DNA from 3 places in the Alkalibacillus silvisoli genome. Region 2 is predicted to be linked to each of the others. Evidence: predicted binding sites of a transcription regulator. Region 2 holds the regulator's gene; each other region holds the start of a gene.
What was found. Region 2 encodes LexA, which represses DNA repair genes until DNA is damaged. Its sites were predicted from a motif close to CGAACATATGTTCG; they were not measured.
Positions count from the first base shown of each region.

Region 1: a site for LexA is predicted at 5,597-5,610, ahead of ABDZ63_RS11010 (carbohydrate kinase). Genes of this name have one in related genera too.
Region 3: a site for LexA is predicted at 5,183-5,196, ahead of ruvA (Holliday junction branch migration protein RuvA). Genes of this name have one in related genera too.

Region 1 covers NZ_BAAACZ010000018.1:38,448-48,428, forward strand. The annotation lists gene ABDZ63_RS10985 (CocE/NonD family hydrolase) at 1-951, shown strand, start outside; gene ABDZ63_RS10990 (alanine racemase) at 972-2,057, shown strand; gene ABDZ63_RS10995 (DUF3231 family protein) at 2,121-2,687, shown strand; gene ABDZ63_RS11000 (hypothetical protein) at 2,838-3,449, shown strand; gene ABDZ63_RS11005 (pseudouridine-5'-phosphate glycosidase) at 3,528-4,439, opposite strand; gene ABDZ63_RS11010 (carbohydrate kinase) at 4,440-5,531, opposite strand; gene ABDZ63_RS11015 (ABC transporter substrate-binding protein) at 5,871-7,442, shown strand; gene ABDZ63_RS11020 (ABC transporter permease) at 7,515-8,471, shown strand; gene ABDZ63_RS11025 (ABC transporter permease) at 8,471-9,364, shown strand; gene ABDZ63_RS11030 (ABC transporter ATP-binding protein) at 9,378-9,981, shown strand, end outside.
Region 2 covers NZ_BAAACZ010000011.1:211,317-221,297, reverse strand. The annotation lists gene sirA (sporulation inhibitor of replication protein SirA) at 1-44, opposite strand, end outside; gene tkt (transketolase) at 160-2,169, opposite strand; gene ABDZ63_RS08490 (DUF896 domain-containing protein) at 2,275-2,508, opposite strand; gene lexA (transcriptional repressor LexA) at 2,843-3,463, shown strand; gene ABDZ63_RS08480 (DNA polymerase IV) at 3,504-4,760, opposite strand; gene ABDZ63_RS08475 (YolD-like family protein) at 4,775-5,104, opposite strand; gene ABDZ63_RS08470 (hypothetical protein) at 5,108-5,350, opposite strand; gene ABDZ63_RS08465 (N-acetylmuramoyl-L-alanine amidase) at 5,530-6,321, opposite strand; gene ABDZ63_RS08460 (hypothetical protein) at 6,595-6,744, opposite strand; gene ABDZ63_RS08455 (hypothetical protein) at 6,753-6,914, opposite strand; gene ABDZ63_RS08450 (BRO-N domain-containing protein) at 6,958-7,335, opposite strand; gene ABDZ63_RS08445 (hypothetical protein) at 7,511-7,831, shown strand; gene ABDZ63_RS08440 (3'-5' exonuclease) at 7,974-8,723, shown strand; gene glnA (type I glutamate--ammonia ligase) at 8,920-9,981, opposite strand, start outside.
Region 3 covers NZ_BAAACZ010000009.1:167,137-177,117, forward strand. The annotation lists gene ABDZ63_RS04980 (Spo0B domain-containing protein) at 1-51, shown strand, start outside; gene obgE (GTPase ObgE) at 79-1,368, shown strand; gene ABDZ63_RS04990 (LysM peptidoglycan-binding domain-containing protein) at 1,478-2,095, shown strand; gene nadE (NAD(+) synthase) at 2,196-2,954, shown strand; gene ABDZ63_RS05000 (YhcN/YlaJ family sporulation lipoprotein) at 3,007-3,516, shown strand; gene ABDZ63_RS05005 (SDR family NAD(P)-dependent oxidoreductase) at 3,580-4,338, shown strand; gene ABDZ63_RS05010 (YebC/PmpR family DNA-binding transcriptional regulator) at 4,360-5,079, shown strand; gene ruvA (Holliday junction branch migration protein RuvA) at 5,216-5,824, shown strand; gene ruvB (Holliday junction branch migration DNA helicase RuvB) at 5,837-6,838, shown strand; gene ABDZ63_RS05025 (DUF2905 domain-containing protein) at 6,835-7,035, shown strand; gene queA (tRNA preQ1(34) S-adenosylmethionine ribosyltransferase-isomerase QueA) at 7,053-8,078, shown strand; gene tgt (tRNA guanosine(34) transglycosylase Tgt) at 8,095-9,231, shown strand; gene yajC (preprotein translocase subunit YajC) at 9,249-9,506, shown strand; gene ABDZ63_RS05045 (TIGR04086 family membrane protein) at 9,578-9,958, opposite strand.

The DNA.
Region 1 (9,981 bases), on a different contig from region 2:
TGGTATGATGATGAACAAATCGGGACGCCATTAAATTACCAAGGCATGGTTGAAGCAGGCAAGTCTGATCAACATTTGTTAATGGGTCCTTGGCCACATCAACTTAACAAATCAACCAAACTAGGTGACCTAGACTTTGGAGAAGAATCGCTAATTAATATGAATGACTATCAGCGAAGCTTTTTTGACTACTACTTAAAAGGAATTGACCAAGGGTTCACTAAGAAGGAGCCCGTCGAAATTTTCGTAATGGGAGAAAATAAGTGGAGACAAGAAAAAACGTGGCCTCTACCAAATACGAAGTGGACCAAATTTTACTTACATAGTGGTGGCAAGGCAAATAGCCGTTTTGGAGATGGTGTTTTAAGTGCGAGTGGTCCAGCTAAGAGTGAGGCGGATTATGACCAGTACGCTTATGACCCAGCCAACCCGGTACCATTCATCACTGAAATGGTATCACACCAAATTGGTGGTCCAGATGACTACTCTTCAATTGAAAGAAGAGATGATGTACTAGTTTATACAAGTGACGTATTAGAAGACGATCTAGAGGTGACAGGGCCAGTAAAAGCAAATTTATTCGTATCAACTGATGCGAAAGATACTGACTTTACGGTCAAATTACTAGATGTAAGGCCGAGTGGTTTTGCCCAACGTTTAACAGACGGGCTCGTTCGCGGCCGTTTCCGTAACGGCACTGACAAGCCTGAACTAATGACCCCAGGTGAAGTTTACGAAGTGGAAGTCGACTGTTGGAATACGTCACACGTCTTTAAAAAAGGTCATCAAATCCGAATTGAAATCGCATCAAGTGCTTTTCCGAAGTATGACTGCAACTTAAATACAGGAGATGAATTAGGTAAAACGACTGAGGTGAAAGTGGCGAATCAAACGGTCTACCACTCGGAGCAGTATCCATCTTCTGTCGTATTGCCGATTATTAAAAGATAAACAGAAAAGGTGATTGAAGGATGAACTTAGATACGCCAAGTTTATTAATACAACAAGATACAATGGAGCGTAACTTAATGAGTATGGTTGGTTTTGCCCAATCACAACACATTGCATTACGCCCTCACATTAAAACACATAAAAGTGTCCATATTGCTAAAAGGCAAGTTGAAGAAGGAGCGGTTGGGGTAACCGTTGCTAAACTGGATGAAGCTGAAGTTATGATCGATGGTGGTATTGAAGATATTTTTATTGCCTATCCAATTACTAATAAACAAAAAGCAAACCGTTTAAAAGAGTTAACTAAACGAGCTAATATAATTGCTAGCGTTGACTCTGAGGTCGGCGCAAAAGCTTTAAGTGACACATTTGAAGGTGAAGTGCTAGAAGTATGGATTAAAGTGAATTCTGGGTTGAACCGTTGTGGTGTCGAGCCAGGTGAAGAGACAGTTAGCCTAGCCAAGTATATAGCAGCACTTCCAGGCCTTGAATTAACTGGTTTATATACTCATGCTGGCCATTCTTACGGTGCTAAGTCAAATGAAGAACGGAAAAGTATAGCCAAGTATGAAGCAGAAAGTGTTGTAAAGAGTGCAAAAGCGTGTGAAGTTGAAGGGATCCGTATTCGGCATCGAAGTGTTGGTGCTACCCCAACGTTCATGGATGCAGGTAAGGTTAAGGGTGTAACTGAAATTAGACCAGGGAATGCGATCTTTTATGATATGGTTCAAGTTGGTTTAGGTGTAGCTCAACCTGAAGATTGTGCTTTAACTGTACTTGCCACGGTTGTTGCTAAACATTCTGATCGTATAGTGATTGATGCAGGAAGCAAATCATTGTCACTTGAAAAAGGAGCACATGGTAACGAAAGTGTTGTCGGGTTTGGTCATGTCATTGGTTACCCAAGTTTAGTTATTGAAAGGCTGTCTGAAGAGCATGGTGTCATTCCAATAGATGAACAGTGTGAGTTGGAAGTTAATGATACAGTCGAAATCATCCCAAACCATGCTTGCGTAGTAGCTAACTTATTTCATGAGTATGTCGTTTGTAATGAAAACGAAGTGGTAAACAATTGGCCAGTTGATGCGCGTGGTGGTCTGAAATAAAAATAACGAATAAATCACCCCTAAATTCTCAAGCTATAAATACAGAATTTGGGGGTGTATATTTTGGCAAGTAGTTATGGTAAGTGGATTGAAGCATCAGTTAAAGTGTTAAAGGAACTTAATGATAATAGTAAAGGCCCTGTTCATGTTGGAGAAGCGATGGCTTGTTGGACATACTTAGCTTTTGTTGAAAGTATTATTGCTTATGAAGAAGTTGGGCTAAATATGACATTGGATAAGGATGTTAAAAAGTTTATTAATGATGCTTATGACGTAGCAAACTCACACATTAAAGAAATGACGACACTTATGAGAAATGAAGGAATCCCAATAGCCTCATCACCAGCTCATAAGCCCATATCAGATCCGAGAAGTGTACCAGTGGGTGCGAGGATGAGTGATGAAGAGTTAATGAATACTTTATCAATAAATTTCGTTTATGCAGGGGATATGTGTGCAGCCTCAGCTAGTCAATGTTTAAGAACAGACTTAGGGTTAATGTTTTTAAAGTTTCAAATAGATAAATTTTCTTTAGGATTTAGTGCAAAAGAAATGATGAAAAAACGCGGTTGGCTAAAGGTGCCGCCAGCGTATAGACCTCCTGGGAGTCCAGATCCAGAAAATAATTAAGTACACTGATCATAATAACGAATATCTTCTAGGGAAGATATTCGTTTGTTTATTTTGCTATACAGTTAAAAAAAGGCCTTTCCAACTATTTACAACATTAAGTTCAGTGGTATACTCTTTAATAGAAAAAATAAATAGGTGGGGATTAATATGGGGAAACAAAAATGGTTTTACTTAATACTTAGTTGCCTATTTTTATTTATTTTAACAGCTTGTCTAGGCGACTCGGATGATGGAACAGATGAAGATACACAAGAAGAAAGTGAAGGTGTATCTGAAAATGAAGACAACATAGATTCAGAAACGAATGAAGAAGAGGAAACTACAGCTGATAAAGATCAAGATGATAATTCAACTCAAGCTGTTGCACCTTCTGAAATCGAAGACACATTAGAATTCACAAGAGTTTGGTTTACATTTGGTTCACCTGAAAGACAACCTAATGCAGGGGTTTGGTTATATACAGAAGATGACCATCCAAGTGATGTAACAGATGTGTTTGACTTTGATGAGTATGATATCTTGTTATATCAAATTGGGGATGAAGAATATTTAGGCTATGATTTGCGTGCTCAACGAATGGTATTAGAAGATGATGATGTTGTTCGTGTTGTTGTTGGAATACACGATGAGCCTAAGGATTATCGTGACCCAGAAGACTATGAAATGCCTCGTCAGTATTTACAAGTAAACAAAGAAGATCTCAGAGGGAAATCGTTTATCTTTGAGACAGAAGATGGGGAAGCATTAAGTGTACAATAATTAATTATAAATGCAAAAGTGAGTGAACCTAATGTGGTTTTCACTCACTTTTGTTTTATAAAATTATTGAAAGATTGATTAATTTTCTTGATAAGCACTAGCGATTAAACCAGCCACTTCAGCGTTATGATAAACAAGAGCTAAGTTCGTTTCTAAGCTTTGGCCATCTGTTAAACTTTTCACTTTATCTAAAATAAACGGCGTTACTTCTTTACCGGTAATGTTGTTATTTTTCGCTTCTGTGATCGCTTCTTGAATGACATTTTCAATTTTATTATAGTCTAATGCAGCGTGTTCAGGCACTGGGTTAGCAATTATAGCGCCACCTTCAAGACCTAAGTCCCATTTAGTTTTTAGTGACTTAGCAACTGCTTCTGGTTGATCGATTTGGTAATCAACACCGAATTCACTTACTCGAGAATAGAATGAAGGGAATGTGTTTGTTTTGTAACCAATAACCGGAACCCCATGCGTCTCTAAATATTCTAACGTTCGACCGATATCTAATATTGACTTAGCACCAGCGCAAACGACAGCGACATTCGTTTGTGCTAATTCCGTTAAGTCTGCTGAAACGTCCCAAGTGATTTCACCTTCACGATGGACACCACCAATTCCACCAGTGGCAAACACTTTAATACCTGCAAGTTCAGCTGCAATCATCGTCCCAGCAACAGTCGTTGCCCCAAGCTCTCGTTGTGCAATAACATGAGCGAAGTCACGACGGCTCACCTTATGAACATTTTCACTCGTAGCAAAATCATTTAATTCTTCTTCTGTTAAACCGATTTTTATCTCGCCATCCATAATGCCGATCGTAGCAGGTACTGCCCCTTGTTCACGGATTATTTCTTCAACTTTACGAGCCATTTCTAAGTTTTGCGGGTATGGTAACCCGTGAGAGATAATCGTTGATTCTAGAGCAACGACAGGTTGTTTATTTTGTAAAGCCTCTTGTACTTCTTTTGTGTATGATAAAAATTGTTCCATTTACGACAACTCCTTTAATAAAGTATTAATCTTCTCTGTTGATAAGTCTTCTGAACAAGACTGATTTGATTGAAGTGTTAACGTTGCGCACGCTAGTCCGAAACGACAAGCCTGTTGCAACGACTGACCATTTATAAAACCATAAATAATACCAGCAGTGAACGCATCACCAGCTCCGGTTACGTCAGCAACTTCTGTACGAATAGCTTCAACCCTACCTTCTTCATCATTAGAACAATAATAAATGCCCTCTTCACCCAAAGTGATGACAACTTGCTTAACGCCTCTTCGCAGTAACTCATGGCAAGCTTTCCCCAAGTCATTAGCACTATTAATTGTAATACCTGACAGTTCCTCGGCTTCTTCCTTGTTCGGAATAATCGTGTGCACACCTGATAAATCTTCAGGTAGCTTTTTCGCTTTAATTGAGGAGACAGGGTCTAAAAATAATGGCTTCTGATTACTTTTAGAACGTCTTATTACTGCATGGATAGCACTTTCAGAAATATTAGTATCTAAAAAGATTACATCAGAGCGTGCGTATTGTTGCCATTTTTGCTCAATTAACTGCTCAGATACTTTGTTGTAAATCTCCATATCTGCCATAGATACAACGAGTTCACCATCTCGGTCGATCAACGCTGTATAAGTTCCTGTACGGCTTTGAGGTAAGGTAGTAACTTCGCTTGTGTCTATTCCGATTTTGTAAGCTGACTCCGTTAACCAAGCACCTTCTTTATCTTGACCTACAAAAGTAGCCAAAGTCGGCTTTAAGTCTAGTCTGACTAAGTTTTCAGCGACGTTTCTTGCTACACCGCCAAGAGATTCGTCAGTTATAACAGGGTTAGACGACTCCATTCTAACGTCTTGCAAAGCATGTGACTTACGGTCAACGTTAGCTCCACCAATGCATGTAACTCCACTGTGGTCATTTAAAATATAGGCTCGTCCTTTAATGTCACCAGACGCAATTAACCTCTTAATATAGTTGGCAACCGCTGGACGCGAGAGACCGACTTCATCAGCTAACTCTTGTTGTGAGATGTAAGGGTTTAATTTTATAAAATTTAAAATTTGTTGTTCTTTTTCCATTTTTGAACCCTCCACTTTCAATAAATGAAATCGCTATCAATTTATTATAACAAAAGTTTATCACTTAAACTTTTGTTTGTAAATGGTTAATAGACAAATATGCTTAGGTCTAAAATAACAATATGAAAGGGTTTTCATAAATGAGCAACAAAATGATAGCGATTACATATAAAAACCTATCAAAATGTTATTGACTTTGTGGTTTAAGTAAGTAAAATGGATTTTAAATTTAAATTATCTAACTATTTCAAAAGTTCAGAGGAGTTGGTACGTGTGGAAAATGACATTAGCGATTTTATTTCAGACTTATGACTTTATTAAAACCTAGGAGGAACTTATATGGACGATCAAATGTATTCTAAAAAGCTATTAACAACACTATTATTAACTTTACTTATGGTACTAGCTGCTTGTGGTGGTAACGATCAAAATGATGAGGCAGCTGGTGGAGAAGAAGAGCCAGAAGATTTAACAAATAACGATGCGGAAGACACTTTAGTTGTTGGTTTAGATGATGATCCACCGTTGTTAGACCCTCACTTATCCACTGCACAAGTAGAGAGTCAAATTTTCAAAGCTGTTTATGAAACGCTAATTAATGTAGATGAAAACTTAGACCCTATCCCTGGACTTGCTAAAGATTGGGATGTCTCAGAGGATGGTTTAACTTATACATTTTATTTACAAGAAGGTGTCACTTTCCACGATGGAGCAGATTTTAACGCTGAAGCAGTAAAGTATAACTTTGAACGAATTTTAGATGAAGATCTTGGTTCGCCAAATGCTTCGGACTTAAGGTTAATTGAAGAAATGTCAGTAGAGGATGAGTATACATTTGTCGTTGAGCTAGAGGAACCGTTTGCTCCTTTCTTATCTGGACTATCTCACCGAGCAGGTCAAATGGTTTCGCCTGAAGCGGCTGAAGATGAGTCAATTGATTTGTCTAACGAACCCGTTGGTACAGGACCATTTCAGTTCGTTGACCGTACAGCTCAAAGCCATTTAGAGTTCGAGCGTCACGATGATTACTGGGGTGATCAACCAGATTATCAGTACTTAGAGTATCATGCGTTTTCCAACGAAGATACGCGCATTACAAACTTAGTATCAGGTGATCTAGATATCGTGAATCGCGTGGCTCACAAAGACCTTGAGCAACTAGAAGAGAATCCAGAAATCAATATGTCTGAAGAAGATGGAATCGGCTTCCAAGGTTTAATGTTAAATACAGACCGAGAGCCATTTGATAACCAAAAAGTAAGACAGGCTATGAATTATGCAGTAGATCGTGAAGCTATTACTGAAGTCGTCTTTCATAATGGCGCTGAACCAGCAGTTAGTCCATTTGCACCGTCAAGTTGGGCAAACAATCCAGACTTAGAAGTGCCTGATCGTGAAGTTGAAAAGGCACAGGAGCTATTAGAAGAGTCAGGGGTTGAGGATTTATCATTCACGTTAACTGTTAGCCCATCACCAGCAGAGCAACAACTTTCTGAAATGTTAAAGTCGATGCTAGATGAAGTTGGGTTTAACGTTGAAATTGAGCAAGTTGAGTTTGGTGCTATTTTAGACCGTATGTATGAAGGTGACTTTGATATAGCTCGACTTGGATGGAGTGGTCGAGTAGACCCAGATGGTAATGCATATAGCTGGTTCCACACAGATGAAACGTATAACTTTACAGGAAGTTCTAATGAACAGTTAGATGAATTGCTAATAGATGCTAGAACAACTGTTGATCAAAGTGAAAGACAAGAGATGTACCACGAAGCAGCAGAGATTCTATGGGATGAAACGCCTTACATTTTCTTATATCACGAAAATGACTATAAACCGATGAAAGACAACGTTCAAGGGTTCAATCACGTACCAGACGGATTAATTCGACCGGCAGATTTAACACTTGAATAAAAGTTGGTAAGGTGCTGCAGCCAATTGCAGCACCTTGCTTTACACTAATTTAGACAATCAGGAGGGGTGAAGGTGCTCTCATTTCTACTTCGCCGTGCAGGCTTAATGATCGTTATATTATTTTTCGTTAGTATTATCGTGTTCTCACTAGTTAATGTCCTACCTGGTGATCCGGCGTTAATGATTTTAGGGCAGGAAGCAACAGACGAATCTTTAGAAGCATTGCGTGAGGATATGGGGTTAAATGACCCTCTAGTTATGCAGTACTTTGCTTGGGTTGGTGACTTATTGCAAGGTGATTTTGGTCAATCGTTTCGAGATAATACTGAAGTTTCGAGTCTATTAGCTGAAAAGATTCCGATCACACTACAGCTAACAGTCATGTCGTTTGCGATTGCTGTTTTAATTGCAATTCCAGCAGGTGTCATTAGTGCGACAAGAAAGGGGACTCTATGGGATTCATCAGCCACCTTATTTGCACTATCAGGCGTGTCATTACCACCTTTTTGGTTAGGTATTCTATTAATCTTTATTTTTGCTGTCACGCTCGGTTGGTTTCCACCATCAGGTTATGTACCTATTACAGAAAATGTCGCCCAAAGTTTATGGTACATGTTACTACCTGCTGTTGCTTTAGGTGTGAGGCTATCAGCAGAACTAACCCGTATGCTTCGTTCTAGTTTACTAGAGGTATTAGGGTCAGATTATATAAGAACAGGTTATGCCAAAGGGTTACTTGAACGAGCTGTTGTATATGGTCATGCCTTAAGGAATTCAATTTTACCGGTCATTACAGTTAGTGCGTTACAGTTTGCTGCTTTCTTAGGCGGAACGGTCATTACAGAAGAGATCTTTAATATTCCAGGGTTAGGCCAACTATTAGTCACATCAATTCAAACGCGAGATTTCCCTGTATTACAAGGGGCCGTTATGTTTATGGCTTTAGCTGTGATATTAATCAACTTCTTAACAGATGTTTTATATTCAATCTTAGATCCACGCATTAAGCTAACAGGAGGGTCACAATAATGGAGCAATCTCAAAACCTATCAGTACAAAAGCCCAAAGTTCAAAGCCCTCGCCTGCGAATGCTTAAAACAATGCTAGAACGGTTATTGCAAAATAAATTAGCCGTCTTCGGTGGTTTCGTTACATTCCTATTAATATTTACAGCTATTTTTGCGCCGTGGTTAGCACCGCATGATCCAACTGAACAAAATTATAGTGCTGTCCTACAAGCACCAAGTATTGAGTATTGGTTTGGAACAGATAATCTAGGCCGTGACATTTTTAGCCGAGTTATATATGGAGCGCAAGTGTCGTTACAAGCAGGTCTAATCTCAGTTGGCATTGCGTTAATTATTGGAGTTCCGGTTGGTTTAATTTCTGGTTATTACCGCGGTTTTATAGATGAGTACATCATTATGAGAATGACAGATGCCATGCTTTCAATCCCAGCTTTAGTATTAGCATTAGCTCTAGCCGCGGTATTAGGTGCCGGGTTAACTAATGCGATGATTGCGATTGGTTTAGTGTTAACCCCTAACTTTGTTCGTTTAATTCGTGGTGAAGTTTTGGCTCATCGTGAAAAAGAATATGTAGAAGCGGGGAAGGCCTCAGGTATTAGTGATTTTAGTATCATTCTAAAGCATATTTTACCGAATACAATTGCGCCAATTATGGTTCAAGCAACGCTTGCTATTGCCGCAGCTATAATCGTCGAAGCTTCACTCAGTTATTTAGGTTTAGGAACTCAGCCACCTAATCCAAGTTGGGGTTCCATGTTAGCAACCGGTCAAGGTTATTTAGATTCGGCTCCGTGGATCGCTTTATTTCCAGGGGCATTAATCTTCATTACCGTCATATCAATTAACTTGTTCGGCGATGGCATACGCGACATGTTAGATCCGAAGATGAAGTAAGGAGTGTCACGTCATGAAAAATACGAGCGAAGAATACCAATTACAAGTCCGCGGCTTAGAAGTTGGATTTAATAATAAAAAGAACTTCACACAAATCTTAAATGGTGTGTCGTTTAACGTGCAAAAAGGAGAAACACTATGTATCGTTGGCGAATCAGGTTGCGGGAAAAGTTTAACTTCACTTTCAATTATGGGACTACTACCAGAATCAGGGGGAATTCGTTCAGGTGAGATTCGATTTGAAGGTCAAGACTTAACGAACCAATCCATGAAAGAAATGAGTAAAATACGTGGCAATGAGATCTCAATGATTTTTCAAGAGCCAATGACGTCATTAAATCCCGTTCATACAGTAGGGAAACAAATTGCAGAAGCAGTCCGAATTCACCGTAATGTAACGAAAAAAGAAGCCTATGAACGCGTTGTTGAAATGTTTGAATTAGTTGGTATTCCTTCTCCACGTGAGCGAGTTCATAACTACCCCCACGAAATGAGTGGAGGAATGCGTCAGCGTGTCATGATTGCGATGGCACTTGCCTGTAATCCCAAATTATTAATCGCCGATGAACCAACAACCGCATTAGATGTAACGATCCAAGCTCAAATATTAGACTTAT
Region 2 (9,981 bases):
ATCGCATAGATTGGTTTGAAAAAATATAAGGAATATTGATACATGTCTTAGCCCTCCCTTTAGGACAAGCGTATCAATATTCCGCAAAAAAGTTTGTCATATTTTAAATACAATCAAGTGAAAACAATGTCAATTCCTGCATTTCTTTGTTATTTCGTATTACTTATTTAACAGAGCCTTAGCTCGTGCAATGACATTGTCTACTGTAAAGCCATATTTTTCGATGACTTCATCACCAGGAGCTGATGCACCAAAAGTATCAATACCTAATACATCACCATCTAAGCCGACATAACGTTCCCAACCAAATGGAGATGCCATTTCAACTGCTAAACGATTTTTGACTGCTGATGGTAATACAGATTCTTTATAGGCATCTGACTGTTGTTCAAAACGGTACCAAGAAGGCATGCTTACAACTTGTGCATCGATTCCTTCTACCTTTAACGCCTCACTTGCCTGGTGAACTAAGTGGACTTCAGAACCTGTTGCTAAGAGAATAAGATCAGGTTGCTTTTTTTCAGCTTGCTTTAATACATAAGCACCTTTTTTAACACCATCATGAGCGATGGAATCAGTGTTAGGTAGTACCGGTAAACCTTGGCGTGTTAACACTAATGCTGTTGGGTGGTCAGTTGCTTGTACAGCTAACTCCCAAGCCGCTTTTGTTTCATTTGCATCAGCTGGTCTGATTAAATCTAGATGTGGCATAGCACGTAAAGAAGGCAATTGCTCAATTGGTTCGTGTGTTGGGCCATCTTCACCTACAGCAACAGAGTCGTGTGTTAAAACATAAGTTACTGGCGTTCCCATTAATGCAGAAAGCCTTAATGCTGGGCGTAAGTAATCACTAAATACGAAGAACGTACCACCGAACACTTTAACTCCACCGTGAAGTGACATACCATTTAAAGCAGAGGCCATGGCAAATTCACGTACTCCAAACCAAACGTTTCTTCCACTGTAATCAGTCGGTTTGAAATCGTCTTCGCCTTTAAGTGTCGTTTTATTTGAACCGGCTAAGTCTGCACTTCCGCCAATTAAGTTTGGGAGATTATGAGCGATTGCATTTAGAACCTCACCAGAAGCAGCGCGTGTTGCTAATGCTTTAGAATGCTCGTCATATGTTGGTAAATCAGCGTTCCATTCAACAGGTAATTCCCCATTGATTGCTTTTTCGAATTCATCTGCTAATTCAGGATTAGCTTCTTTATATTGAGCGAAAAGTTCTTTCCACTTGTTTTCAGTTGCTTCACCACGTTGTTGTACTTTAGTCTTAAAGTCTTCTTTAACTTCTTCTGGAATGAAGAAATCGTCTTCATAATCCCAACCGTAGTGTTCTTTAGCTAATTTAAGCTCATCTTCACCAAGTGGTGCACCATGAGAATCTGCTTTACCTGATTTGTTTGGTGAACCATAACCAATAACTGTTTTAACTTCAATCATCGTTGGCTGTTCAGTATTAGCTTTTGCTTCCTCTAAAGCACGTTCGATTGCTGCAGTATCATTTCCATCTTCAATACGGATGACTTGCCAACCGTATGACTTATAACGATCCTCTATACTTTCAGAAAATGAACGGTTTAAATCACCATCTAATGAAATATCATTAGAGTCATATAATACAATTAGCTTTCCAAGTTTTAAGTGACCTGCTAAAGATGCTGATTCCTGTGATACACCTTCCATCAAGTCACCATCACCACAAATAGAGTAAGTATAATGGTCAACTAGCTGATAGTCATCAGTATTATATTTTGATGCTAAGAAGCGTTCTGCCATAGCCTTACCAGTTGCCATTGCTAAGCCTTGGCCTAATGGTCCAGTTGTCGCCTCTACACCATCTGTATGTCCGAATTCTGGGTGTCCAGGTGTATTAGATCCCCATTGACGGAAGTTTTTAATGTCATCAAGACTAACATTATAGCCAGATAAGTGTAATAAAGCATATAAAAGCATTGATCCATGACCTGCTGAAAGTACAAAGCGATCACGGTTAAACCATGAGGAATTACTAGGGTTATGGTTCATCACTTTAGACCAAAGTGTGTAAGCCATTGGCGCAGCACCCATCGGCATGCCTGGGTGACCAGAGTTAGCTTTTTCTACCGCATCGATTGTAAGTGTTCGAATGGTATTAATAGATAGTTCTTCTGTTGTTTTATTCATTGAATAAATCTCCCTTCAACTTCCACTTGTCATTGTTAATATTTCAGGCTTTAATTAAACTCGTTTCTATTTTAACAAAAACCGACAATGAATATTGATGTTTATTTAATGTTTTTTATTTTTTTCTTGTTCATCTTTAAGTTTTTGTGGTGTTACATCTTCTCCTTCTGGGTCAACAACCTTCATTGAGTGTAGTTGGTTTTTGAATGAGTTACGAAATGAAGCTAAGTATTCTTCTCTTAAATCTTTTTGCTCTTTTTCCTCTTTTTTCGTTAAACTTTTTGTTTTCTTTTTGTTTGCCAGTTCATTAATACGGTCAATTTTGTCTTGCGATAGCATTTTAAAACTCCTTTAAATTCTATACTGTTGGTTTTGTTAAAGCTCGTTGTTGTTATTGTGGGTGCTTTAAGGTTGCCTAGACTCTCTAACAGAAGGAGATAAAAATCTGCCGAGAGAGGGTCAGATCCTTCGTTCATCATAATACAACAACTTAGTACAAATATTTAAATACCCACTATATAAAATACCCTTATACGCTAAGTCCAAACTATATTCTATAATCTATGTAGTAGAAAAACAAGAATCGTGTTTGAAATACGAACGAACGTTTGTTTTTTGTGGCAATTCTTGCTATAATATTTATAAAGGTTATTAATTCCATGAGGTGAGAAGAGTGACAAAATTATCAAAGAGACAAAAAGAAATCTATGAATTCATTATTGGTGAGGTTAAAGCGAAAGGATATCCACCATCAGTTCGGGAAATAGCTGAAGCGGTTGGATTAGCTTCTAGCTCGACTGTTCACGGCCATTTATCTCGTCTTGAGGAAAAAGGCTATATTCGTCGTGATCCTACGAAACCACGTGCGATCGAAATTACGTATGAGGATAATCAAACTGTTCACGAGCGTACTGCTATGTATGCGCCATTAATTGGTAAAGTAACAGCTGGTGAACCGATTACAGCGGTTGAAAATGTTGAGGAATATATACCAGTTCCTAATACATTCTCCGCTATTGAAGAAGATGTTTTTGTCTTATCTATTGAAGGAGATAGTATGGTTGAAGCTGGCATTTTAGACCAAGATTTAGTGATCGTAAGAAAGCAGTCTACTGCTTCAAATGGAGATATTGTAGTCGCTATGACTGATGAAGACGAAGCCACTGTTAAACGCTTCTTTAAAGATGCTAATCAGTATCGTTTAGAACCTGAAAACTCTACAATGGAGCCGATTGTTTTAGACCACGTAACTGTTTTAGGCAAAGTAATCGGTCTATATCGTGATATTCATTAAAAAAAGATTGTTCCTTCTACCTTGAAGGGACAATCTTTTTTCATTCATAATGCCCGCCAATTTTCTTGCCACGGTCGACCGCAATCCCGCCAGGTGTATAGCTACTAGCTCTTAGAATGGCCGTTGAACCGAATCGTTCTCGTATGTGGTCAACAGCGTAGGCGAGTTGCTTTTGTTGTACTCGTTGGTCAAAAAGACTTAACTGAGTTCCTACCTCATCTTCTAAATTCGTTAGTGTGACTGAAGCTTTACGAATATGGCATTTTTCTGTATAAAATTGCTGGAAGAGTTGTAAACACACTTGATACATCTCCCATGTATCATTTGTTGGAGTATCAATAGAAGTTGATCGGCTAAATCCTGTTCCATGTTCACTTGAATACCCAATGGAAAGGTGGATCGTCCTTCCTTCTTTCCCATCTTTCCTTGCTCTTTGGCATGCTTCTTCGCATAAATCTAATAAGCAAGCATTAATCTCACCTTTTGTATAGTCACGTAAAAGTGTAACCCCGTGCCCATAGCCTTTTTGTTCCATTTTTGTGAAGTTTCCAATAACAGGGCTTAAATCAATCCCCCAAGCGTGCCAGTATAATTGTTCTCCTATCACACCGAAACGCTTTTTTAAATAGGGTTTTGAATAACGCGCTAAATCCCCTAAGGTTCTAATACCCATTCGGTTTAAATGGTGTTTCATTCGCGAGCCGATCCCCCATATTTTTTCAACTGGGATTGGCCACAATAAATCACTCACATTTTCATACCGACATTCACTAATGCCATCAGAAGCTTTTTTAGCATGAATATCCATGACAACTTTAGCTAAAAATTTATTATCACCAATCCCAATTACAGATTCAATACCAAATTGTTCGCGAATGCTGGCTTGAACTTTTTTAGCAATTTGCTTTACAGAACCGTATAAACGCTCTAAGCCATCGATAGTTAACCACAATTCATCAACCGAATAAATATGAATCGCTTCCTTTGGTACAAAGCGCATCATTAGCTTGGTGATCTCAAGTGAAATGGATAAGTAGTTTCCCATATGTGCACTTGCAATAATTAAATTCGCATCATTTGGAAGCTCAAAGTAACGGCTGACATTACTAATACCATGCTTTCTTTTTAAAGCAGGAGAAGCTGCTAATACAATACTTCCGCTACGATTTGGATCTCCAACGACAGCGAGTAATGCAGTGTGTGGATCGAGCCCTCTTTTCATACATTCAACACTCGCATAAAACGAACGCATGTCAATACAGAGAACATCGTGTCTTGGGTAAGGAGTGTAGTCCATTTAATTCACTCCTTTTATAATGTTATTTGTTTAATATGTTTTAATTTGATCCATTCACGCTCATCATCATGATCGGTTTGTAAACGAATAGATTGCTGCTCATGACTCCAATACATTACGTTCCCCGTTACTTCTTTATATTGTCTGTTTTTAAAGTAATTAATTTTAACTGTTAATTGTTCTTCGTAGGCTTGAGATAAATAAAAAAGGTGTTCTTCTAATTGTTGTTCATCAAGTGTTGGCGGTTGTTCACGTTCACTTTCTTGCCAGATATGTTGTAGAGCTTCGACGTGTTCAGGGAGCATAAGTGATGCCCATTTAACACTTCCGCGATCATGATGCATTTATTAAGCCTCCATTTCAAAGTGATTTTGTTGAACAGGATAAATCGCTAAAATATTTTCTTTTTTAAATGACCTTACCTTCTTTTTCAGGTAACAAAAGCCGAGCATTCGGTCATCGTAGATCTTCACAATACGTACGGTGCGCTGCGTCATATTGTTTTTCGAATCTATATAAACCATCTCAAGTTTACATCTGTTACTTAACGACTTTTGCAACATGTGGTTCATATCAATCAGCCCTTCCATTTAAAAAGAACATTTGTTCGTATTATACCACAAAAAGAAGAAAAATAACAAGGTTGTTTAAAATGGTTAAATAAACCAAAAAAATACCCTAAGCCAAATCTTTGACTATAGGATAGAGTTCCATTATTTCGTTAGACCTTTAGAACAAATGATCACATATTTTTATATTCTATTGTTAATTAATATTCATAAACAGCAATAAAAGCATCAAACCCATCAGCTTTAAGCTCATCTACACGATTCTTAGCATTCTCTCTAGTTTGGAATGAACCAACAATCACACGGTAAAAAGTTTGATCATTATGAGTGAATATGCCTATAAAGCCATCGTAACCATATTCACTTAAACTATCTAGTAAGTTTTCAGCATTCCTTCTTGAAGTAAACGAACCTGCAATAACACGGTAATATACACCATTTCCACCGTCTTTTCTATCTAAATGAAAAGCTTCCGCTAATCCTTCAGCGTGTCCTCTTGCAATACGATTCAAATAATCATCTGATTTTAACTTTTCAGCATCAGCTGCATTGTCGATAAATCCATTTTCAGTTAATGATGCTGACGTGTTCGATTCTCTTAAAACATGGAAGTTTGCTGATTTCTTACCTCGGTCAAACCAGTCTACATGAATCATAATAGTATCGTGTAGGATATTACGTAAACTTGGTGTATCAGGTAAGGTTGAACCATTGTAAATAAACGACTCAAAACCTGTACCTCCACCTGCATTAACGTGAATGGATAAGAAATAATCAGCTCCCCAATTATTTGCTTCATTTGTTCTAGCAGATAACGACTTTGTGACATCTGTTGTTCTTGACATCATAATTTCATGACCTTCATACTCATTGTTTAAAATATCTCTTGTTTTTAAAGCGATATCTAGTGTTAAATCTTTCTCCATTAACCCATTACCAACTGCTCCAGAGTCGTTACCACCATGACCTGCATCGATATAAATCCTAGTCATCATGAACCTCTCCATTTCCTATTATTTTTCTACAATATTAGCTAATGCAAAAACTAGAATAATTGTTTTGGCGTTTGAACTAGCATAATCTTTTTTCAATATTTGTCCTCTTGCCAGATGTTTATGAATATTAATCAACCTCCCTCGATTAAATGAATGCTTAGCCTCATTGCAAGCCGCTTCTTTTACTATAAACCTATTAATAATCAAAGGAGGAAAATATGAGTAATATTGCCCCTCCCTAAATTGGACTGAAGAAGTTCTGCTACGTTATCACGAAGCATCACCAATGCTCACATCATACTTAATCGCCATTTCTTTGATGATAGATAAATAGATTTCAGTTAAACTCTTGTCCGATTGAATAACGTCCATTTTGTTAGCTTTTTGTACTTTGCTCTTTGAAGCTCCTTCATAAGTCATGTTCCGCTTCAAATTTTTAACCGAATGTTCAAGTCACATCTACCAGGTGACTCTAATGCTTTATAGCTTTCATTACGTATATCTTTAAAGTCCTTACCAGTTGTTTCTAACGTGATCTTCTTAATGATTTTATTAACTTCTTGTCGCCAGTCTTTAGGATTAAGCTTCATGATGTATGTAATGCTGTCAACTTTTTGATTAGTCGTCTCTAATTCATTTGATAAGCCAATGATTTAACCATGCGATCCATGATATGAGGTTATCAATTCCGTTAAAAGATCCTGTTTTTCTTATAGATGGAACCACATCTTCTGCAATCCAATCTGTAAACTTTGCCGCTTCTTCTTTACGAGAAGTGAATACTAATTTGTAAAGACCAGCTTCATTGATCACATTCATTTCTTGCATTCCACCAGGGGTGCTCATAGTATGAAGACCCTTTTGTTTGTCGCTTAACCTTTCCAATGATCGATTTACTTTTGTTAACCCCAGTATGTTGCAAACATCTTTGGCAACGAACCAAGGTTCACTGTCCTTCTCAATAATCCTTAACTGGTCCCCTTTAAACATTTTTTCTGTTAATTGTTCCATTGTTTTTTTATCCTCCTTTATAGGAATTTCCTCTTTCCTGTCGAATTGCATAATTAGGAAGGAAGTGACATATCTAATCAAGCTTTACTTTAAAGGCGATAAAGAGCGTATTGATAGGCGAAAAATTCAATCAACGCTTACTTTAATGAACTCCTCCCTTTATAAGATACTAAAGATGCTACATGATCAAGACGACATTTATTCTTTAGCGTTAAACCATGATTATCGAATCTGTCAACTGAAGTTAGATAACACTTATAAGCCATTCTCTAAAAAACGAAAACACCGAGCTCACAGTGGGGGTAAAAGCCTAAACGCTACAGATATAACAACAGAATTATCAGGGTTCGATGAGGATCATTTATGTTTTAACAGCTCTTTTGTTTTTACTGGAACTTTAGAATCTATGGTTAGAAGAGGTGCGATGCAAAAAGTTGTTGATCATGGAGGAAGTTGTGAAAACAACGTAACAAAAACACGAATTATCTTGTTATAGGGGTCCAGGATTACTCAAGGTTTAAAGGGGGTAAAAAGAGCAGCAAAATGAAAAAAGCAGAGAAATATTCTACAGAGGGATTGGACATAGAGATTGTTACAGAAGATGATTTTATGAAAATACTAAAATAGGAGGAGTTGTCATGGAACTTATTTTTATCCTGCTGTTATTTGCCTTTTCTATCTTTTGTTTTGTCAAAGCATTTACTCTCATAAAGAAGAGGTTAAAAGAAGCAGAGAATCAAAAGAGAAACTCATACAAAGGAACAAAAGCCCCTGAAATGTCTATTAGATTCGAAACTACACGCCATCAACCTAAAAGACATAGAGCTAATGAAAAACCAGAGCATTTAAAATACACCAAAGCGAGGAAGCTATCGGAAGATTACACAGTACTAGACTTTGAAACATCTGGCTTTAAAGCAAAAGAGGCAAAAGTCATCCAAGTTGCGGCGGTCAAATACCGTAATCATGAAATAACCGACCGATACACCACGAACGTCAACCCACAAAAGAAATTATCACCACGGATTAAAAAGATAACAGGTTTAACTGACGACGATGTAAAAGACGCCCCGTTAATAGAAGAAGTGTTGCCTGAATTAGTTTCATTCATTGGTAATGATACAGTCATAGCCCATAATGCACCTTTCGATATGAAATTTTTACTTCACAACATGAACTTACATAACATGGACTATAAACGTTTTCGTGTCATTTGCACTTTATCATTAGCACGGAAAAATATCCTCGATTCTGAAAACCATAAACTAGAAACATTAAAAAGTTATCTCGACTTAAATCACTACGACTCTCACAATGCTCTTGATGATTGCTATGTGACAGGAGCGCTGTACAAGCACTGTTACGAGAAATCTTTAGTAACAAATTAAGGAGGTTTGATTAATGGCTATAAACTACCGAAAACACAATGGTAAATGGGAGTATCGGATAAGGTATCACGACCCTATTACGAAAAAATTAAAATGTGTCTCTACCCCAACAAATATTGTAGAGCCATTAATTTTGAGAGGTTATCAATAAATCACAAAACCCCTTAAACCATTGAGGTTCAAGGGGTTAAACATTTTAATAAGAGCTTAAATACTGCTCGCGCTCCCACGGGTGTACTTGCGTTCTGAACATGTCCCATTCGATTTCTTTTGCTTCTAGGAAGTGTTCTAATAAGTGTTCACCTAATGCTTCTTTAATCACGTCATCTTTTTTAAGGTGTTGTAATGCATCATATAAAGTTGCTGGTAAGTCTTGGACGCCATTTGCTTCACGTTCTTCTTTGTCCATGACATAAATATTACGATCAACTGGTTCTGGAGCGGTTAATTCATTCTCAATTCCATCTAGTCCAGCAGCAAGCATGACAGACATTGCCATGTATGGGTTAGCTGCTGGGTCAACACTGCGCACCTCAATACGTGTACTTAATCCTCTTGAAGAAGGGACACGTACTAATGGGCTACGGTTTTGACCAGACCAAGCGACATAACAAGGCGCTTCATAACCAGGAACTAAACGTTTATATGAGTTAACAGTTGGGTTTGTTACGGCTGTGAAATTCACAGCATGCTTAATAATACCAGCTGTAAACTGATGTGCTACTTCACTTAATTGTTCATCGGCTTTTTCATCAAAGAATGCATTAACACCATTTGAGAATAATGACATATTAGCGTGCATTCCAGAACCGTTTACGCCGAATAATGGCTTTGGCATGAACGTTGCGTGTAAGCCGTGTTTACGGGCAATCGTTTTTACGACAAGTTTGAAAGTTTGAATATCATCACAATGCTTAATGGCATCAGAATATTTAAAGTCAATCTCATGCTGACCAGGTGCTACTTCGTGGTGAGATGCTTCGATTTCAAAGCCCATTTCCTCTAATTCTAATACAATGTCGCGGCGGCAATTCTCACCTAGGTCTGTTGGAGCTAGGTCAAAATAGCCACCTTTATCATTGAGCTCCATAGTTGGTTCGCCACGCTCATCTAACTTGAATAAGAAAAACTCAGGTTCTGTTCCGATGTTAAAGTCAGTAAAGCCTAACTTCTCCATTCGCTCTAAGTTACGCTTCAAGTTATAACGAGGGCACCCTTCAAATGGTGTTCCATCTGGATTGTAAATATCACAAATAAA
Region 3 (9,981 bases), on a different contig from region 2:
TTATCGAATACAACAAACGATAATTGTTTAAGTTTAACAATTAAATATTAATGATTGGATACAAGTAGGTGAGTATAAATGTTCGTGGATCGTGTACAAGTATATATAAAAGCAGGTGACGGTGGTGATGGTTTAGTTGCTTTTCGCCGTGAGAAATATGAGCCGATGGGTGGTCCTGCTGGTGGTGATGGTGGCCACGGTGGTGATGTTGTTTTCGAAGTTGATGAAGGTTTAAATACTTTGATGGACTTCCGTTATCAACGGCACTTTAAAGCTTCTCGTGGTGAAAATGGTATGAGTAAGGGAAAGCACGGTAAAAATTCTGAAGCTTACATTATTCCAGTGCCTCCAGGAACAACTGTTAGAAATGTAGAAACAAAAGAAGTGATTGCTGATTTAATCGAGCATAAACAACAAGCTATTATAGCTAATGGTGGTCGTGGTGGCCATGGTAATATTCGTTTTGCAAATGCAAGAAATAGAGCGCCAGAATTAGCTGAAAAAGGTGCACCTGGTGAAGAGTTAGATGTAGAGTTAGAACTAAAAGTTTTAGCTGATGTTGGGTTAGTCGGTTTTCCAAGTGTAGGTAAATCAACTCTCTTATCAGTGATCAGCGCCGCCAAGCCTAAAATTGCTGATTATCATTTTACGACATTAGCCCCGAACTTGGGTATGGTTAGAACAGAAGATGACAGAAGCTTTGTTATGGCTGATCTACCTGGGTTAATTCAAGGTGCGCATGAAGGTGTCGGTTTAGGTTATCAATTCTTAAGGCATATTGAACGAACACGTGTTATCGTTCATGTCATCGATATGTCAGGGGTTGAAGGTCGAGATCCATTTGAAGATTATCAGGCCATTAACCACGAACTTGAAGAGTATGATGTAAAGTTAATGGAAAGACCGCAAATCATTGTGGCTAATAAAATGGATATGCCAGATGCTAGGGCGCATTTAGAATTGTTTAAAGAACAACTGCAAGAAGACCTACCAATATTCTCAATTTCTGCTATTACTAAAACAGGTCTACGTGATTTGTTATTTGAGATTGCAAATACGTTAGAAGAAGTTCCAAAAGATACGTTTGAAACGACCGGACAAGAAGAAAGTGAAGAACGGGTTATTTATAAATATGAAGGTGATGATGACAGTTTTGATATTACACGTGACCCTGATGGAGCTTATGTCTTATCGGGTCCTAAGATTGAGCGTCTGTTTAAGATGACTGATTTTAATCGTGATGAGTCAGTTAGACGTTTTGCACGGCAAATGCGTCATATGGGAATCGATGATGCACTTCGTAAGCGTGGGGCAGAAGATGGTGATCTTGTTCGCTTATTGGATTTTGAATTTGAGTTTGTTGAGTAACTCTCCTATACTGAATACTTAAAAATAAATATATTCCTGTCAACATTTACGTATTGGTGCATAATTTGTTAGTAGCGCCTAGGTACGAACAGAAAGGGGATTGTTGACAGTGAAAATTCATATTGTCAAAAAAGGAGAGTCAATGGCTTCAATCGCAAAGAAGTATGAGGTTTCAGAAGCTGAGTTGCATAACATGAACAAACAGCTTTCAGAACCTGAAAATGTGATGGAAGGTATGAAGCTAAAAGTACCAAAAGAAACATCATCAGATTTAAAAGAAATGAAAAAATATAATACAACAGATGATCAAGTGGCGACTACCGTAAAGGATCATGTAGAAGTTACGGAAGAGGTAGATGAAACTGAGATAGAAGATATTCATGGTGAGGTTGAATATAATCGTAATGATCGTTTTCCTTTACCTAATGATAACGAAAATCCAAAGCCTTTGCCTTATATTCGTGAAGATGAGTATTTCGATAAACAAATAGTTCCTTATAATGAAACTTCTTATGATGAATTAGTTGAAGCAACTAATTATAATTATACGCCTAATTCATTCGAAGACTCATGGTCACAAGTTACTTATGAGCCCATTCAATATTTTGACCCATATGCAATTACAGAGCAAAACACTTACAACCGCTTGTATTATTCATCTTATCGTAATGGGTGTGGATGTAAAGCGGCACCAATGAATTATGGTTATATGAATTATTATTATTAAACAAATTAAGTCGTAAATGTACTCATTTGCGACTTAATTTTATTCTTCTTTCCTTTATGATAAAATAAGTATAAACTTTAGGGATTAAAGGAGCTTGTAGATGGATCAACATATCAAGCAATTAACGCAGTGGTTAAAAGAGACAGTTAAAGAATCAAAAACAAATGGTTTAGTCGTCGGGTTAAGTGGCGGCATTGATTCAACAGTTGTAGCTTATTTAATTAAAAGGGCATTTAAAGACGATTCTTTAGGTGTCATAATGCCTTGTAAAAGTACTGAGGCTGATGCAGAAGATGCCGAGTTGGTCGTTGAAGGGTCTGGTATTAACCACTTAACAATTAACTTAACTGACCAACATGATGCTTTATTTAATAATATCAAACAACAAATAGAAAAAAACGGTGAATGGAACGAGGACAAGCAGCAATTAGCAGACGCTAATTTACGTGCTCGCTTAAGGATGAGTACTTTATATACGATTGCAACGAATTACAATTATTTAGTCGTAGGAACTGATAATCAAGCTGAATGGTATACAGGCTACTTCACAAAATATGGTGATGGTGGCGTTGATTTAGCCCCATTATTACACTATACCAAGTCAGAAGTTCGTGAATTAGCAAGAACATTAGGTGTTCCAGAACAAATTATTAAGAAAGCTCCGAGTGCTGGATTATGGCATGGTCAAACCGATGAAGAAGAAATGGGTGTATCGTATAATTCAATTGATGCTTTTTTAAATGGTGAAACAGTAAGTGATGAGGATGCAGAAATTATTGAAAGTATGCATCAAAGAACAGCACATAAACGTGCTTTACCGAAATCGCCACCTGATTTCCATCATTTCACACTTGAATAGATGCATGAACTAACACCTCTCATTTCAAACTAATGAAACGGAGGTGTTTTCCATGTTCAAACAGCTAACCTTAATGGCTACATTGGTCTTTATATTATCAGCTTGTACGTATGTTAACCCAAGCAAGGTCGACTCAGATCAAGACAGTGTAACTAATAGTCAACAATCTACACAAATGCAACAAGATCAGAAGTTGACAGATGAAGAGCAGATCCGGTTAAATATGTATGAGAACCCATATGAATACTTTAAAAGAAGAGATGTTGATGATACCCTAGATAATTCAGACTCTCGTCCACATGTTTCAGAAGAAGCTTCAGACAGAATTGAACAGGAACGACAGTTATATTATCGCATTATGCAATTAGATGAGATTCGTCAAGCTGGTATTTCTTATCAAGATGATCATATTTATGTAGCCGTTAATTTAAAAACAAGAACATCAGAACCAGAAGCGATTGAGAGTGTGACTGAAGTTGTTGAGAATGTTACAGGTAGAACAGACGTCACAGTATATGTCGATCGTGAGTTTCACAATAGAATTGAAGACCGAAAATATTAAATAAAACGTTGAACAGGAGCATGTCAAACTCCTGTTCAAATACATAAACTGGGGGATTGTCTAATGAAATTTGCAATTGTAACTGGTGCATCTAGAGGTTTGGGAGAAGAAGTCGCAAAAAATTTATTATCTAATGAGCACCACGTCATTACCGTCTCACGTAAACGAAAGACAAACGATTTTAAAAATTATGCTAATGACAACCGCAAATCCTACTTTCATTTCTCTTGTGACTTAAGTGATTTGGAGTCATTAAGTGACACGGCTCATGAAATTGTTAAAGTATTACAAAAGCATCCTGTAGAGGAACTTTTAATTGTAAATAATGCCGGCATGGTAACACCTATAGGAACGGTTGGTCACTTGGAAAATCATGAAATCGCAAGGCATGTATCATTAAATTTAACAGCACCCATGTTACTCGTTAATACAATGAAGGCAAATAGTGGAGCTGAGCGTTTAACGGTGATTAATGTGACATCTGGCGCAGCTGAAAAAGCGATCTATGGATGGAATGTTTATAGCTCGACAAAGTCAGCTGTTAACAAATATACTGAAACGGCTGCTTTAGAAGCCCAAGAATTAGGATCAAGAGACATTCATGTTGCTTTTAGCCCAGGTGTGATGGATACAGATATGCAAGGTGAGATTAGAGAAGCTGATGCAAAAGACTTTAAAGATGTTGTTTCCTTTAAACAATTAAAAGATGAAGGTCAACTAAGAAGCCCTAAGGAAGTCGCTGATTTATTACAATCATTAGTGAAGAGCCAAGATTCTTTAGAAAACGGTAAAATCTATAAAGTATATGACTTAATCAAGTAAGCTAAAAGGGAGGGGGATAACATGGCGGGTCATTCTAAATGGCACAATATTAGACATAAAAAGAACGCTAAGGATGCTAAACGTGGAAAGTTATTTATGAAATTAGCTAAAGAAATATATGTAGCAGCAAGGCAAGGTGGCGCGGACTTAGAGACGAATGCTTCATTAAGGCTAGCTATTGATAAAGCAAAATCAAATAATATGCCAAATGATAATATTGATCGTGCCATTAATAAAGCTACAGGTAATTTAGATGGCGAGAATTATGAAGAATTTACTTATGAAGGTTATGGACCTGGTGGCGTAGCTGTTATGGTTGATGTACTAACTGATAATAAAAACCGTACAGCAGCAGAGATTCGTCATGCTTTTAGTAAAAATAACGGTAATTTAGGGGAAAATGGTTGTGTCTCATTTATGTTCCAACGTAAAGGTTATATTGTAATTGAGCAATCTAATATTGATTCTGATGAGGAAGAGTTTATGTTAGAAGCAATTGAATCAGGCTGTGAAGAGATTGAGTCAAATGAAGACGTTTTTGAACTATTTACTGAGCCTGAAGGTTTTGAGGCAGTAAGAAATACTTTAAAAGAGCAATACCAGTTGGAAGCTAGTGAATTAACAATGGTGGCTGATAATTATACACCTATAGACGAAGGCCACAAAGAAAATATGGAACAGCTAATTGATATGTTAGAAGACCTTGATGATGTTCAAGAAGTTCACCATAACATGCAATAAGTATGTGACTGACCCAAACCCTCCTCAGAAAATGAGGGGGTTTTTCAATTTGACTTCTATAAATTAAGGACGATTTGTAAAAGACATGTTAAACTATTTAAAGAGAACGTTTGTTCATACAATTAGGGGGAGCAATATGTACGCATATATAGAAGGTGAACTTAAATTAGTAAACGAAGATTTTATAGTTATTGATGTTTCAGGGATAGGATATGAAATATGGTGTCCCAACCCATTAAGGTTCCAATCTAAATTAAATCAAGAGTTAAAGGTATTTACATATTTCTATGTCAGAGAAGATATACAAATGTTATATGGTTTTAAGCATAACGAGGAAAAAGATCTATTTAAAAAATTATTAAACGTTTCTGGAATTGGTCCTAAAAACGCTTTAAGCATTGTGAGTCAGACTGCAGTACAAGATTTCGCTTTAGCAATTGAACAAGAAAATGACGCTTATTTAACAAAGTTCCCAGGAGTAGGGAAGAAAACTGCACGTCAGATGATTTTAGACTTAAAAGGTAAAGTCGATCAGTGGATGCAAGTTCAAACAGATGACGTCTTTACAATTGAACATGAAGTAACAGCGAATGACCATCATATATATGATGAAGCGGTTGAGGCTTTATTGGCTTTAGGTTATACGAAACGAGAAATCGATAAAATTGGACCAAAACTGAAAGCACAACCATCAACTTCAACCGATGACCTTGTTAAACATGGTCTTCAACTATTAATGCGTTAAGGGTGATCTTAAATGGAAGAACGTATGGTTTCAAGTGAGGAACAATGGGAAGACTCTAAAGTAGAGCAAAGTTTACGTCCATCAAATTTAGCTCAATATATTGGCCAAGAAAAGACAAAAGAAAATTTAAAAGTTTTTATAGAAGCTGCGAAAATGCGTGAAGAGCCATTAGACCATGTGTTACTATATGGCCCCCCAGGATTAGGTAAAACGACTTTGGCTTCTATTATTGCTGAAGAAATGGGGGTTCAATTTCGAACAACTTCAGGGCCAGCTATTGAACGAGCAGGTGATTTAGCTGCAATTCTTTCTTCCTTAGAAGCAGGTGATGTTTTATTTATTGATGAAATTCACAGGCTTCCCCGTTCAGTAGAGGAAATTTTATATCCTGCAATGGAAGACTTCGTATTAGATATAGTGATTGGTCAAGGAGATGCAGCCCGCTCAGTAAGGCTTGATTTGCCTCCATTCACGTTAGTTGGGGCTACAACACGTGCGGGGTTATTATCAGCTCCATTAAGAGACCGCTTTGGTGTATTAAGTCGATTAGAATTTTATAATGAAGATGACCTCTGTTCTATTATTGAAAGGACTGCTTCGGTATTTGATTTTGAAATTGAAGATGAAGCAGCATCTGAAATTGCATCTAGGTCAAGAGGAACACCTCGAATTGCTAACCGGTTATTAAAACGAGTACGAGATCTTTCGCAGGTTAATCATGAGACGGTAATTACAATCGAGAGTGCTAAGAAAGCCCTAAATATGTTACAAGTAGACGCGTCTGGTTTGGATCATATTGATCATAAGTATCTTATTAGTATTATTGATCAGTTTAAAGGTGGGCCAGTGGGGCTTGATACATTATCAGCAACGATTGGAGAAGAATCGCAAACAATTGAAGATGTCTACGAGCCGTTTTTATTACAGCAAGGATTTGTACAACGAACACCCAGAGGGCGAGTGGCAACACATAAAGCGTATGAACATTTCAATCGGGAGGTTCATGAAACTTGACTGGAATAGGAAAGTTATTTATTTTATTAGGGGTACTTTTTATTATAATTGGCATCATTTGGAGTCTGATTGGAAGATTACCTGGTGATATAACGTTTAAAACAGGTAATACGACGATTTATTTTCCAATCGTAACCTCAATTGTAGTTAGTATTATACTAAGTGTCCTATTCATGTTATTTGGTAGGTTTAAATAGAGGGAAGTGTCACAACAATGAGAGTAGAAGACTTTGACTTTGAGTTACCAGAAGAGTTAATTGCTCAAACACCATTAAAGGAAAGAGCTTCTTCTAAAATGATGGTGATTGACCGTGAGAGGCAATCTGTTTCTCATGAGGCATTTGCTAATGTAATTGATTATTTAAATCCTGGTGATTGTATAGTTTTAAATAATACTAAAGTATTGCCAGCTAGACTATTAGGTGTAAAGGAAGAAACAGGTGCTAAAATAGAACTGTTATTGTTACATCAAGTAGAAGAAGATCGCTATGAAGTATTAGCTAAGCCCGCAAAGAAATTCAAGGTAGGTTCAACTGTAACCTTTGGTGAAGGTTTATTACGGGCTACTTGTGTCGAAGCTTTAGACCAAGGTGGTAAAATTGTGGAATTTAGCTATGATGGGATTTTCCTAGAAGTATTAAATGAATTAGGTGAAATGCCTCTGCCGCCTTATATTAAAGAACAATTAGATGATAGGGACCGTTATCAAACTGTATATGCAAAAGAAGCAGGATCAGCCGCTGCTCCAACAGCAGGGCTACATTTTACTGAAGATCTATTGAAACAAATTAAGTCTAAAGGAGTAGAGATTGGTTTTCTGACTTTGCATGTTGGTTTAGGGACGTTTAGACCAGTTCAAGTTGACCAATTAGAAGAACATGATATGCATGCGGAACATTATCATTTATCAGAGGAAACGGCTGAACTTCTAACTCAAACGCGTCAACAAGGTGGTAGAATCATCGCAGTAGGCACAACATCGATTAGAACATTGGAAACGGTTATGCGGGATTATGGTGAGTTTCATCCGACTTCTGGGTGGACAGATATATTTATATATCCCCCTTATCAATTTAGGGCAGTTGACGGTTTAATTACGAATTTCCATTTACCGAAATCAACATTAATCATGCTTGTCAGTGCTTTTGCAACCCAAAATTTAATAATGTCAGCTTATCAACAAGCAATAGAACAGCGTTATCGCTTTTTTAGTTTTGGCGATGCGATGTTAATACTATAAAAGTAGGAGAATTGTTATGGCAATCACATATGAACTGATTAAAACATGTAAACAAACAGGAGCTCGACTAGGAAAGGTTCATACGCCTCATGGCTCATTTGAAACACCAGTGTTTATGCCTGTAGGGACACTAGCGACTGTTAAGACGATGGCACCTGAAGAGTTAAAAGAGATCGGTGCAAATATTATCCTTTCAAATACGTATCATTTATGGTTACGCCCTGGTGAAGATATAGTAGAAGAGGCGGGTGGATTACACCAGTTTATGAATTGGGATGGATCTATTTTAACTGATTCTGGCGGGTTTCAAGTCTTTAGTTTAAGCGATATGCGTCAAATTGAAGAAGAAGGAGTTCATTTCAGAAATCATATTAGTGGTGCTAAGCTGTTTTTATCACCGGAAAAAGCCATGCACATCCAAAATTCATTAGGTTCTGATATTATGATGGCTTTTGATGAATGTCCACCATACCCTGCAACATATGATTATATGAAAGCTTCTGTAGAAAGGACAAGCCGGTGGGCGGAGCGTTGCTTAAAAGCGCACCAAAAACCGGAGGAACAAGGGTTATTCGGCATTGTGCAAGGTGGCGAATATGAAGAATTACGTAAGCAAAGTGCTAAAGATCTAACTAGCTTAGATTTTCCTGGGTATGCAATTGGTGGCTTATCAGTTGGTGAACCTAAAGATGTCATGAATCGTGTGTTAGACTATACAACCCCTTTATTACCAGATGAAAAACCTAGATATTTAATGGGAGTTGGTTCACCTGATTCATTAGTTGACGGTGCGGTGCGAGGAGTTGATATGTTTGACTGTGTGTTACCTACACGAGTCGCTAGAAACGGTACTTGTATGACATCAAACGGTCGCCTAGTTGTCCGTAATGCGAAATTCGCTAGAGACTTCACCCCGATTGATGAGAATTGTGATTGCTATACGTGTCGAAATTATACGAAAGCTTATATTCGTCATTTAATTAAAGCAAATGAAACACTAGGAATAAGATTAACTACTTATCATAACCTATACTTTTTGGTAAAATTAATGGGACAAGTGAGAAATGCCATCAGAGAAGATCGATTAGGTGATTTTCGTGATGAGTTTTTTGAACAATATGGTTTTAATAAACCTGATGCTAAAAACTTTTAGAAAGGGGGCTAATCATTATGGATTTAATTGTGACGTTAATGCCGATTTTATTATTTGTTCTATTGTTTTGGGTTATTTTAATTCGCCCACAACAAAAGCGTCAAAAACAGGTCACTGAAATGCAAAACAATCTACAAAAAGGTGATGACATTATTACGATCGGTGGATTACACGCTAGTGTACACGCATTAGATGAAGGTACTGTAGTGTTAGAGGTCAATGATGGTCAAAGACTTACATACGATCGTACCTCAATTAGAGAGAAAAAAGCATAACAAAAACAGGTTGGCATGTGCCAACCTGTTTTTTATAGATAGAAAGTTTTAGTATATAAAGGTAGAAAGACTCAATAACCTTCACTTCTCCTTTGCATATTAACCCCTAATATACTTCCTGTAGTAGTAGCTACGATAAAGATTAAGAAGTAAAGGATTTGATAGCTTTGAATCCAAGAATCATGAGCTAAAAACTGATAAAGCATAATTCCAAACACATAAATGACACCGACTAGCGCCCCTGTCATCCAACCCTTGTACAACGTCATCCGTCCAGCAATAACCCCACCAGTGATCATAATGAGTATACTCGTAATAAATGTCACCCATTGCAAGGTTCTAGTTGACATCCAATCGAAATTAATAAACAGTGCAAAAACTAAACTAGCTACTAACATTAATACGAGAATAACAGATAAACCATAAAAAGTAGCTTTTAGTCTTTCGTTCATAAAAACGTCCCCCTTTGGCTTTT